DNA from 3 places in the Streptomyces sp. NPDC045678 genome. Region 2 is predicted to be linked to each of the others. Evidence: riboswitches for the same ligand, from Rfam matches in the RefSeq annotation. Region 2 holds a riboswitch; each other region holds the start of a gene.
What was found. A riboswitch is a leader RNA that binds a small molecule or an ion and turns the genes downstream of it on or off. The one in region 2 is predicted to bind cobalamin.
Positions count from the first base shown of each region.

Region 1 (3,265 bases), on a different contig from region 2:
GAGGCAGTAGCTGCCCAGCGACGCGGCGGTGCACAGGTCCGGCAGCCAGCGGGCGCGCTGCTTCTCGTCGCCGTACCGGTCGATCATCCAGGCCACCATGTTGTGGATGGAGAGGTAACCGGCGATGGAGGGACAGCCGGTGGCGAGGGCCTCGAAGACGAGGGTGCCGTCGGTGCGGCCGAGGCCCGAACCGCCGTGCTGCTCGCGTACGTAGACGCCACCGAGGCCGAGTTCGGCGGCCCTGCGCAGCACGTCCACGGGGAAGTGCTTGTCGCGGTCCCAGGCGACGGCGTGCGGTGCGAGGTGCTCGTCGGCGAAGTCGAGCGTGACCTCGGCCAGGGCGAGTTGGTCCTTGGTGAGGGCTGTTCCCGTCGGGGTCATCGGGGTCATCGGGGTCATCGGGGTCATCCCATCGTCGGGATGGTGAAGTTCGCGCCTTCCCTGAGCCCGGACGGCCAGCGCGAGGTGACGGTCTTGGTCCGGGTGTAGAAGCGGACGGCGTCGGGACCGTGCTGGTTGAGGTCGCCGAAACCGGACCGCTTCCACCCGCCGAAGGTGTGGTACGCCACCGGGACGGGGATCGGCACGTTGACGCCGACCATGCCGGCGCCGACGCGGCGCGTGAAGTCGCGGGCGGTGTCGCCGTCCCTGGTGAAGATGGCGACGCCGTTGCCGTAGGGGTGTTCGCTGGGCAGGCGCAGGGCCGCTTCGTAGTCCGCGGCGCGGGCCACGCAGAGCACCGGGCCGAAGATCTCCTCGCGGTAGATCCGCATGCGCGGTGAGACGCGGTCGAAGAGGGTGGCTCCGGCGAAGAAGCCGTTCTCGTGCCCGGGCAGGGTGAAGTCGCGTCCGTCGACGACGAGTTCGGCGCCTTCGTTGACGCCGATGTCCACGTAGCGGCGGACCCGGTCGAGCGCGTCGCGGCTGACCAGCGGGCCGAAGTCGGCCTCCGGGTCGTCGGAGCGGCCGATGCGGAGCGCGGCGACGCGTTCCTTGAGCCGGGTGACGAGCGCGTCGGCGGTCTCCTCGCCGACGGGGACGGCGACCGAGATGGCCATGCACCGCTCCCCCGCCGAGCCGTACCCGGCTCCGACGAGGGCGTCCACGGCCTGGTCGAGGTCGGCGTCCGGCATCACGATCATGTGGTTCTTGGCGCCGCCGAAGCACTGGGCGCGTTTGCCGTGCGCCGCGGCGGTGGCGTAGATGTGCGCGGCGATCGGGGTGGAGCCGACGAAGCCGAGCGCCTGCACCCGCGCGTCTTGCAGGAGGGCGTCCACCGCGTCCTTGCCGCCGTTGACGACGTTCAGGACGCCGGGCGGCAGGCCCGCATCGAGGAACAGCTCGGCGAGCCGGAGCGGCACGGAGGGCGCACGCTCCGACGGCTTGAGGATGAAGGAGTTGCCGCAGGCCAGCGCGGGGGCCGCCTTCCACAGCGGGATCATCGCGGGGAAGTTGAACGGGGTGATGCCGGCGGTGACGCCGAGCGGTACGCGCAGGGAGTGCACGTCGATGCCGGTGCCGGCGTTGTCGGTGAACTCCCCCTTCTGGAGGTGCGGGATCCCCGCGGCGAACTCGACGACTTCGAGGCCGCGTTGCAGGTCGCCGTGGGCGTCGGCGACGGTCTTGCCGTGCTCGCTCGAGAGCAGCCGTGCGAGTGACTCCCGCTCTCCTTCGACGAGTTGCAGGAACCGCAGCATCACGCGGGCGCGCCGCTGCGGGTTCCACTCGCCCCATTCGCGCTGGGCGGACTCGGCGTCGGCGATCGCCGCGGTGGTCTCCGCCCGCCCGGCCAGCGGCACATGTGCTTGTACGGTGCCGGAGTTGGGGTCGTACACGTCGGCGAAGAGCCCGGACGTGCCGGGCACGTGCTTGCCGCCGATGAAATGTGTCAGTTCACGGACCATGAGAGCCTGCTCTCGTCAGGTGAGTCCGGGGATGGCACGGCAGTCCGACGGCGCCACCGGATGAGGTGGGCGGGCGGTTCTGTCGTGGGACGCGAAGGCCTAGAAGCCGTCGTGGAGTCGGGCGCGGGCCGCGGCCTTCGCTCGCTTCGCCGGTTCACCTGGGTCGTGGGTACGGACCGGTGCCATGCGTGTCTGCTCCATCCTCGTGGACAACACGGAACACCCCGCGGCCGGTATCCTGACTCCCGGATCAGCGCGCGTTCTCCCGCCTTCCCGACGGGACTCGTCCGTCAGTGGCGTATCGCTCGGCGAGAACGCACTCCCCGGTCACAGTGGCGGGACCGCGCCGGATTCACACCGGCTTCCCTGCACCGCGGGCTCTGGTCACGAACATATAGTTGGACGTCCTAGTAAGTCCACCCCCACCTTTCGGCCTGGGTGGCGAGGCCGCTACTGGCCGTCCTTCAACTTGATGATCTTCCCGTTCTCGTCGAGCGTGTGATCGTTCCAGTACGTGTCCCACTTGTCCCCGACATGCTCGGGGACCTTGCCCTCCGGGTAGCGGGCGTAGCCCTTCGGCGGCTCCTCGCCGTCGGGCCGGCAGGCGGACCCGCCGCTGCCCACGTGCAGGACCGGATACTCTCCGCCGCCGCAGACCGCGTCCTCCATGGAACAGCCGGTCAGCACCGCGGCGGCCGCCGCACCCGCCAGCGCGAGCGCCGCGAAGGACCGCGCCGAGCGCCTGCCGGATGCGCGGAACGCGGGGCGAACTCGGATGCTGCTGCGCACAGTCGTCTTCCTCTCATCGGGTTACGCGTCCAGCGTGCGCGAGAGAAGGGGGATGAATCATGAGTACGCGTACTCAGACGTCGCCTCCCGACCCTGCGCCGCGCCACAGCTCCGGAGGACGACGTGGCCCTGCGGGGGGGGCGTGCACATCTACGGCGCCCACGAGCCCCCTGTCACCTGGGGCGAGGCGGGCGCTGCGTAGAGCGCGGCGATCGCGGCGGCGCGATCGCGCAGGGAGGTGCGGAGCCACTCCGGGGACAGCACTTCCGCGTGCGTGGCGAGCTGCCACAGGGCCCATTCGGCGTGCCGGGCGTCCTGGAAAATCAGGTGCAGCCGCGGTCGGCCCTCACCGAGGACGTCTTCTTCCTCGTCACGGACGGACAACGCGGTGGCCACCAGGTCCTTGCGTCGCTCCGGATCCACCCGCACCCGCACGGCGACCTGGTGGTCGCCGCCGTTCCGGAACTGCGTGTTGCGTTCCTGCCAGGCGCGGTCCAGGTCGACCGCGTCCGGTCGCTGCGCGGGTGCGTCGAGCGCCTCGGCCGCCAGCACGCGGGACAGCCGGTAGGTAC
Region 1 covers NZ_JBWKJS010000010.1:67,419-70,683, reverse strand. Annotated here, with positions in the region: gene AC07DO_RS31410 (acyl-CoA dehydrogenase family protein) at 1-399, opposite strand, end outside; gene AC07DO_RS31405 (CoA-acylating methylmalonate-semialdehyde dehydrogenase) at 405-1,904, opposite strand; cobalamin riboswitch at 2,116-2,295, opposite strand; gene AC07DO_RS31400 (SCO0607 family lipoprotein) at 2,355-2,693, opposite strand; gene AC07DO_RS31395 (helix-turn-helix transcriptional regulator) at 2,844-3,265, opposite strand, start outside.
Region 1: linked by a shared signal. The riboswitch ahead of AC07DO_RS31405 (CoA-acylating methylmalonate-semialdehyde dehydrogenase) and the one ahead of AC07DO_RS07425 (energy-coupling factor ABC transporter permease) in region 2 are both predicted to bind cobalamin.

Region 2 (3,265 bases):
GCCTGGCGATGGACTACGAGGTCTTCCTCGTGACCCGCATGCGCGAGGCCTACGTCCACGGGGCGCGCGCCGGCGAGTCGGTCGTGACCGGCTTCACCCACGGCGGACGGGTCGTGGCCGCGGCCGCGATCATCATGATCAGCGTCTTCTCCGGCTTCATCATGGAGAACGACGACATGATCAAGATGATGGGCTTCGGCCTGGCCATCGCCGTCCTCTTCGACGCCTTCGTCGTCCGCATGGCGATCGTGCCCGCCGTCCTCGCCCTGCTCGGCAAGTCCGCCTGGTGGCTGCCGCGCTGGCTGGACAAGGCGCTGCCGAACGTGGACGTGGAGGGCGAGAAGCTCCACAAGAACCTCGGTGACACCGGGGCGCCCGAGGCCGAGACGGACCGGGAACTGGCCCCCGTCGGCCGCTGACACACCGCGGTCCTCACTGAGCGGGCCGGCCGGGACACCCCACAAGTGGGGGAGTGCCCCGACCGGCCCGCTCGGTCGTTCCCGGGGGCACGGGCTCTCAGCGGCGGTCCGCGTAGACCATCCAGACCTGGCCGGGGGCGAAGGGCATCGGCTCGCCGCTCGGCCGGGTGAACGTGGTGCCGCCGGTGGCCGTGGGGCGCTCCCAGCGCGTCGCGTACCGCTTGCCGTCGCGCAGCACCGTCGCCTTGCCGCGGCCGACCGTCTCGATGTACGGCGTCACCGCTCCGTTGACGTCCTTGAAGCGCGACGGGCGCATGTTCACGTACTGGATCACGATGGTGCGGGCGCCGAGCTGCTGCCCCGACGTGCTGCGGGCCGGGGCGCCGTCGAAGGACGCGAGCCAGCGGCCCTGCCGCGGCGACCAGCGGAAGGTGTGGCTGGTGGAGGCGTACCTGACGGTCCGCGCGGCGGTGCGGGCACCGCCCGCCGGAGCCGGGCCGAAGCGGAAGCCGATGTCGCCGGGGCGATCGGCCCGCGGCGCCGAACGCAGCAGGGCCTTCGGGCGGACGAAGAGGTTGTGCGGGGCGGGACGCCCGCTGTGGCGGAAGTACGCGCCGGGCACACGGCCGTGCGAGCGCGCGTAGAGCGGTGACTTCCGCAGCACCTTCTGCAGGGCGCTGCGCACCCCGGAGTAGGCGAGGGCGGGCCGCCCGAACTGGCGCAGGAGCTCGATGTCCGACTCGCGCGCACTGCGCACCGGCCCGACGGCCTTCGGGAGTTTGCTGGAGTACACGCCCATCAGGCGGCTCATACCGCCCTCGACCTTCTCCACGTAGACGATGTCCGCCCGGTCGAGACCGGTGTGCGGCCGGGCGCGGCGCGCGTTGTCGAACTTCACGGCGAGGACCGGGTTCTGTCGTGCCGACTGCCCGGTGAAGGGCGAGGTGATCCGGGGCGCCGGGGCGTCCTCCGGGGAGGGGGCGCTCGCGTACGAGGGGGCTCCCACGGTGAGCGAGGCCGTGGCGAACAGCGCGAGCACTTTCGCGCCGACGCGAGTGCTGCGGGTGGCCCGGACTCTCGATGCTGCCTTCAAGGCGTCTCCATTCGTGGCGGGGCGGCAGCCGCAGATGTACCTCCCGCGCCGGTACGGTCAATCACGCCTGGGCCATCCACCGGCGCCCCGTCACTCTTTCCGGGGGACGGCCCGCGTGGCGCCGCGCAGAACGGCACCGCGGACGTGCCGGGCCCCGCGTCGGAGGAATCACGGGCATGGCAGCGCTGAGCGCGGCCCTCCCCGTCGAAGCCGCCCCCGCCGCCGGACACCGGGGCCCGACCCGCGTGCCACGCGGCGTCCGCCCCGCGCCAGAGCCGGCACAGCCGTTGAACAGGAGCGCACGCGGCGGTATGCGCGCTCGCGCGTGCCACCACCGCGACCGGCGCGCAAGTTGTCAGCACGTCTGATGCGCACTAATGTCACCACGCCTTGGTGAACGGGAAATCCGGTGTGATGCCGGTGCGGCCCTCGCCACTGTGATCGGGAAGTCCGGCTCCAGCCCTCGCGGCAGCCACTGGGTACGCACGTACCCGGGAAGGCGGAGTCCGGTCGGTACGACCCGTCAGCCAGGAGACCGGCCAAGGCGCGTTGTCCATCCACGAGGTGCTGGAGAGGGTCTGCCGAGCCATGCACATAGCCGAGGGTTTCCTCCCGCCGGCGCACGCGATCGCCTGGGGCGTAGCGTCCGCGCCGTTCGTCGTCCACGGAGTCCGCTCCCTGACCCGTGAAGTCAAGGAACACCCGGAGAGCACGCTGCTCCTCGGCGCGTCCGGGGCCTTCACTTTCGTCCTTTCCGCCCTGAAGATCCCTTCCGTGACGGGCAGTTGCTCGCACCCCACGGGGACCGGGCTCGGAGCGATCCTGTTCCGCCCACCGATCATGACGGTGCTCGGAACCATCACCCTGCTCTTCCAGGCGCTGCTGCTCGCCCACGGCGGGCTCACCACCCTGGGCGCCAACGTCTTCTCCATGGCGATCGTCGGGCCCTGGGCGGGATACGCCGTCTACCGGCTCCTCAAGCGGTACGACGTGCCGCTCATGGTCGCCGTCTTCTTCGGCGCGTTCGTCGCCGACCTGTCCACGTACTGCGTCACCAGCGTCCAGCTGGCTCTGGCGTTCCCCGACCCCAGCAGCGGCTTCCTGGGGGCCCTCGGCAAGTTCGGTGGCATCTTCGCCGTCACGCAGATCCCGCTGGCGGTCAGCGAAGGCCTGCTCACCGTCCTGGTGATGCGGCTGCTCGTGCAGTCGAGCAAGGGCGAACTCACCCGGCTGGGCGTGCTGTTGCAGCGCAAGCAGACGTCCGCGAAGACCGCGACGACCGCGAAGACCGCGACGACGGAGCCGACCGAGACGCAGACGGGGGCCAGTGCCTGATGAGCCGTAACGCGAAGATCAACACTCTGCTGCTCCTGATCGTCGCCGCACTCGCCGTGCTGCCGATCGCGCTCGGACTCGGCGACGACGAGGAGGAGCCGTTCACCGGCGCCGACGCCCAGGCGGAGACGGCGATCACCGAGATCGAGCCGGACTACGAGCCGTGGTTCTCACCGCTGTACGAACCTCCCTCCGGCGAGGTCGAGTCGGCGCTCTTCGCCCTCCAGGCGGCCCTCGGCGCGGGCGTCCTCGCCTACTACTTCGGGCTCCGCAAGGGCCGTAGGCAGGGCGCGGAACAGGCGCGCGCGGAGCGGCGTGGCGAGCCCTCCGGGGACCCGGCCGACGCGGACGGCGGCCGGGCCGAGACCGAGCAGGTCTGACCCGGCGTGCTGCCCATCGACGCGGCGGCGCACAGCAG
Region 2 covers NZ_JBWKJS010000002.1:177,549-180,813, reverse strand. Annotated here, with positions in the region: gene AC07DO_RS07435 (MMPL family transporter) at 1-419, shown strand, start outside; gene AC07DO_RS07430 (DUF3048 domain-containing protein) at 517-1,512, opposite strand; cobalamin riboswitch at 1,887-2,070, shown strand; gene AC07DO_RS07425 (energy-coupling factor ABC transporter permease) at 2,101-2,847, shown strand; gene AC07DO_RS07420 (energy-coupling factor ABC transporter substrate-binding protein) at 2,847-3,227, shown strand; gene cbiQ (cobalt ECF transporter T component CbiQ) at 3,234-3,265, shown strand, end outside.

Region 3 (3,265 bases), on a different contig from region 2:
CGCCGACGGAGGCGCCCGAGGAGACGCCGAGCAGGAACGGGTCGGCGAGGGGGTTGCGGACGAGGGCCTGGAGGACGGTGCCGATGACGGCGAGGCCGGCTCCGACGGTGGCTCCGAGGATGACTCTGGGGAGTCGTACGTCCAGCACGATGGTGCGGAACGGGGAGGGGTCCGCGCGTCCCGTGAGGATCTCCAGGACGTCGGCGGTGGGGATGCGGACGGATCCGAGGGCCAGTCCCGCCATGACGGCCACGGCGAGTGCGGCGCAGAGCGTCGTCAGGACGGTGGCGTGGCGCAGCCGCTTCACAGCTGCGCCGCCAGCTTCCTCACCGCCTCGGGTGCTCGTACCCCGGTGACCATGTCCGACAGGGGCAGTACGGCGAACCGCTCGTTCTTGATGGCGGGGACGTCCCGGAGGACGGGGTCGTCGAGGAGGCGCTTCTTCTTCTGGGCGACGGTCGTGGCGCCGTAGTCGAGGATGAGGATGGTCTCGGGCTTGTTCTTCACGACGGATTCCCAGGACGCGTCGCTGAAGGACTTGTCCACGTGGGCGAAGACGTTGCGGCCGCCCGCGCGCTTGATGATGTCGTTGCCGATGCCGCGGCCGCCCGCCGTGAACGCGGTCTTGTCGCCGCTGTCGTAGACGAAGACGGAGAGGGGCTTCTTGCCCTTGGCCTTCTCGGCGGTGGCGGCGAGTTCGCGCTGTGCGCCGCTGACCCACTTGTCGGCGCGGGCGCGCACCCCGAAGGTGGAGCCGACCTCGCGGACCTCGCGGTAGACGTCGTCCATGGAGACGGGCTTCTTGGCGCAGCCCTCCACGTTGAGGCGGCTCTTGATGCCGGACTTGGCGAGGGCCTCGCGGCTGCGTCCGTCGCCCGCGAGGAAGGCGCTCGCGTAGCCGCCGTACACGAAGTCGGGGTTGGCGGCGAGCAGCTTCTCGTAGGAGGGGTACTCCTTGGCGACGACGGGCACGGAGTCGTACGCCTTCTCATACTTGGGCAGGACCTTGTCGTCGAGGTAGGCCGTGCCGGCGAGGTGGTCCTTGAGGCCGAGTTCCAGCATCACTTCGGTGGTGTGCTGGTTCATGGTGACGGCGCGTTTCGGGGGTGCGTCGTACGTCGTCCTCACACCGCAGTTGGTGACGGTGTACGGGAATCCGGCGGCCTTGGCGGCGGTCCTGCCGTCACCGCCCCCGTCCGACGAGGAGGACGAGGAGCACGCGGCGAGCGGGACGAGCAGGGCCGCGGCGGCGAGCGCGCGTATGCCGGTGTGACGGCGGGACATGGCTGAACTGCCTCCTCCAGGGGATTTCCGCGTCCCCCGCGTTGCGTGGAGAGGGGCGGCAGGTCAGTTCCTGACTCCCCCGGCCCCGGTGTCGGGGTGGGGTCACAGTGGCGGGACCGTGCCGGGTTCGCACCGGCTTCCTGGGTCCTGCCGCCCTCATGAGTAAAGCTCAGTATGCCTCGACGACCTTTACCTCTTCTTCGGTGACCTCGCCGTTCACGATCCGGTAGGAGCGGAACTGGAAGGGGCCCGCGTCGTCGGTGTCCGCCGTGGAGACCAGGACGTAGTGCGCGTCGGGCTCGTTGGCGTAGGTGATGTCGGTGCGCGAGGGGTACGCCTCGGTCGCGGTGTGCGAGTGGTAGACGATCACCGGCTCCTCGTCGCGGTCGTCCATCTCGCGGTAGAGCTTGAGCAGGTCACCCGAGTCGAACTCGTAGAACGTGGGCGACCGGGCGGCGTTCAGCATCGGGATGAACCGCTCGGGGCGCCCGGTGCCCTCCGGGCCCGCGACCACGCCGCACGCCTCGTCGGGGTGGTCCTGGCGCGCGTGCGCGACGATCTGGTCGTGGAGGGCCTGGGTGATGGTCAGCATGGCAGTCAGGATAAGCAGAGGGGCCCGCGCGTACCGAAGTGTGGTACGCGCGGGCCCGAATGCTGGACGGGGGCCTTGGGGAGCCCCGGTCCTCGGAGACGGAGTGGTCAGTCCCGGGAGACGGAGTCGTCAGTCCTTCTCGACGGAGTCGGACACGCCGACCTTCCGCTTGGTGAACGCCGCGGCCTGCGGGTTGCGGCTCTTGAGCACCAGGTACGACACGGTCAGGATCGCGGCCCAGACCGGGGCGGCGTACAGGGAGATCCGCGCGTCCTTGTCGATGCCCATCATCACGATGACCATGCCGATGAAGAGCAGGGCGAACCAGCTGGTGTACGGGGCGCCCGGGGCGCGGAAGGTGGACTGCGGCAGCTCGCCGCGGTCGGCCTTGCGGCGGTAGCGGATCTGGCAGGCCAGGATCATGATCCAGGCCCACATGCCGGAGATGGTCGCGAAGGAGACGACGTAGTTGAACGCCTCGCCCGGCCACTGGTAGTTGATCCAGACGCCGACCAGCATGAACGCGGCGGAGGCCGTGGTGCCGATCAGCGGCAGGCCGTTCTTCGTGAGCTTGGTGAAGAACTTGGGGCCCTGGCCGTTGAGCGCGAGGTCGCGCAGCATGCGGCCGGTGGAGTACATGCCGGAGTTGCAGGAGGAGAGCGCGGCGGTGAGGACCACGAAGTTCACGATCGCGGCGCCGACGCCGAGGCCCATCTCCTCGAAGGCCGCGACGAACGGGGAGACGCCGGGCTTGAAGGAGGTCCACGGGACGACCGAGAGGATCATGATGAGCGCGCCGACGTAGAAGACGGCGATGCGCCACGGCACGGTGTTGATGGCCTTGGGCAGGACGGTCTTCGGATCCTTGGACTCGCCCGCGGTGACGCCGACCAGCTCGACGGCGAGGAAGGCGAACATCACGATCTGCAGGGTCATCAGCGTGGAGCCGATGCCGTTGGGGAAGAAGCCGCCCTGGTTCCAGAGGTGGGCCACGGTGGCGGTGTCACCGGCGTCGGAGAAGCCGATGGTGAGGATGCCGACGCAGATCAGGATCATGCCGATGATGGCGGTGACCTTGACCATCGAGAACCAGAACTCGAGCTCGCCGAAGAGCTTCACGGAGATGAGGTTCGCGCCGTACAGGATGACGGTGAAGACCAGCGCGTAGGCCCATTGCGGGAACGAGTCGTGGGTCCAGTACTGCATGTACTGGGCGGCCGCGGTGACTTCGGTGATGCCGGTGACGACCCAGAAGAGCCAGTACGTCCAGCCGGTCACGAATCCGAAGAACGGGCCCATGAACTCGCGTGCGTACTCCGAGAAGGAGCCGGACACGGGCCGGTACATGAGGAGCTCGCCGAGCGCCCGCATGATGAAGAAGATGACGAG
Region 3 covers NZ_JBWKJS010000001.1:176,531-179,795, reverse strand. Annotated here, with positions in the region: gene AC07DO_RS00720 (FecCD family ABC transporter permease) at 1-307, opposite strand, end outside; gene AC07DO_RS00715 (ABC transporter substrate-binding protein) at 304-1,284, opposite strand; cobalamin riboswitch at 1,329-1,450, opposite strand; gene AC07DO_RS00710 (M67 family metallopeptidase) at 1,454-1,876, opposite strand; gene AC07DO_RS00705 (amino acid permease) at 2,006-3,265, opposite strand, start outside.
Region 3: linked by a shared signal. The riboswitch ahead of AC07DO_RS00715 (ABC transporter substrate-binding protein) and the one ahead of AC07DO_RS07425 (energy-coupling factor ABC transporter permease) in region 2 are both predicted to bind cobalamin.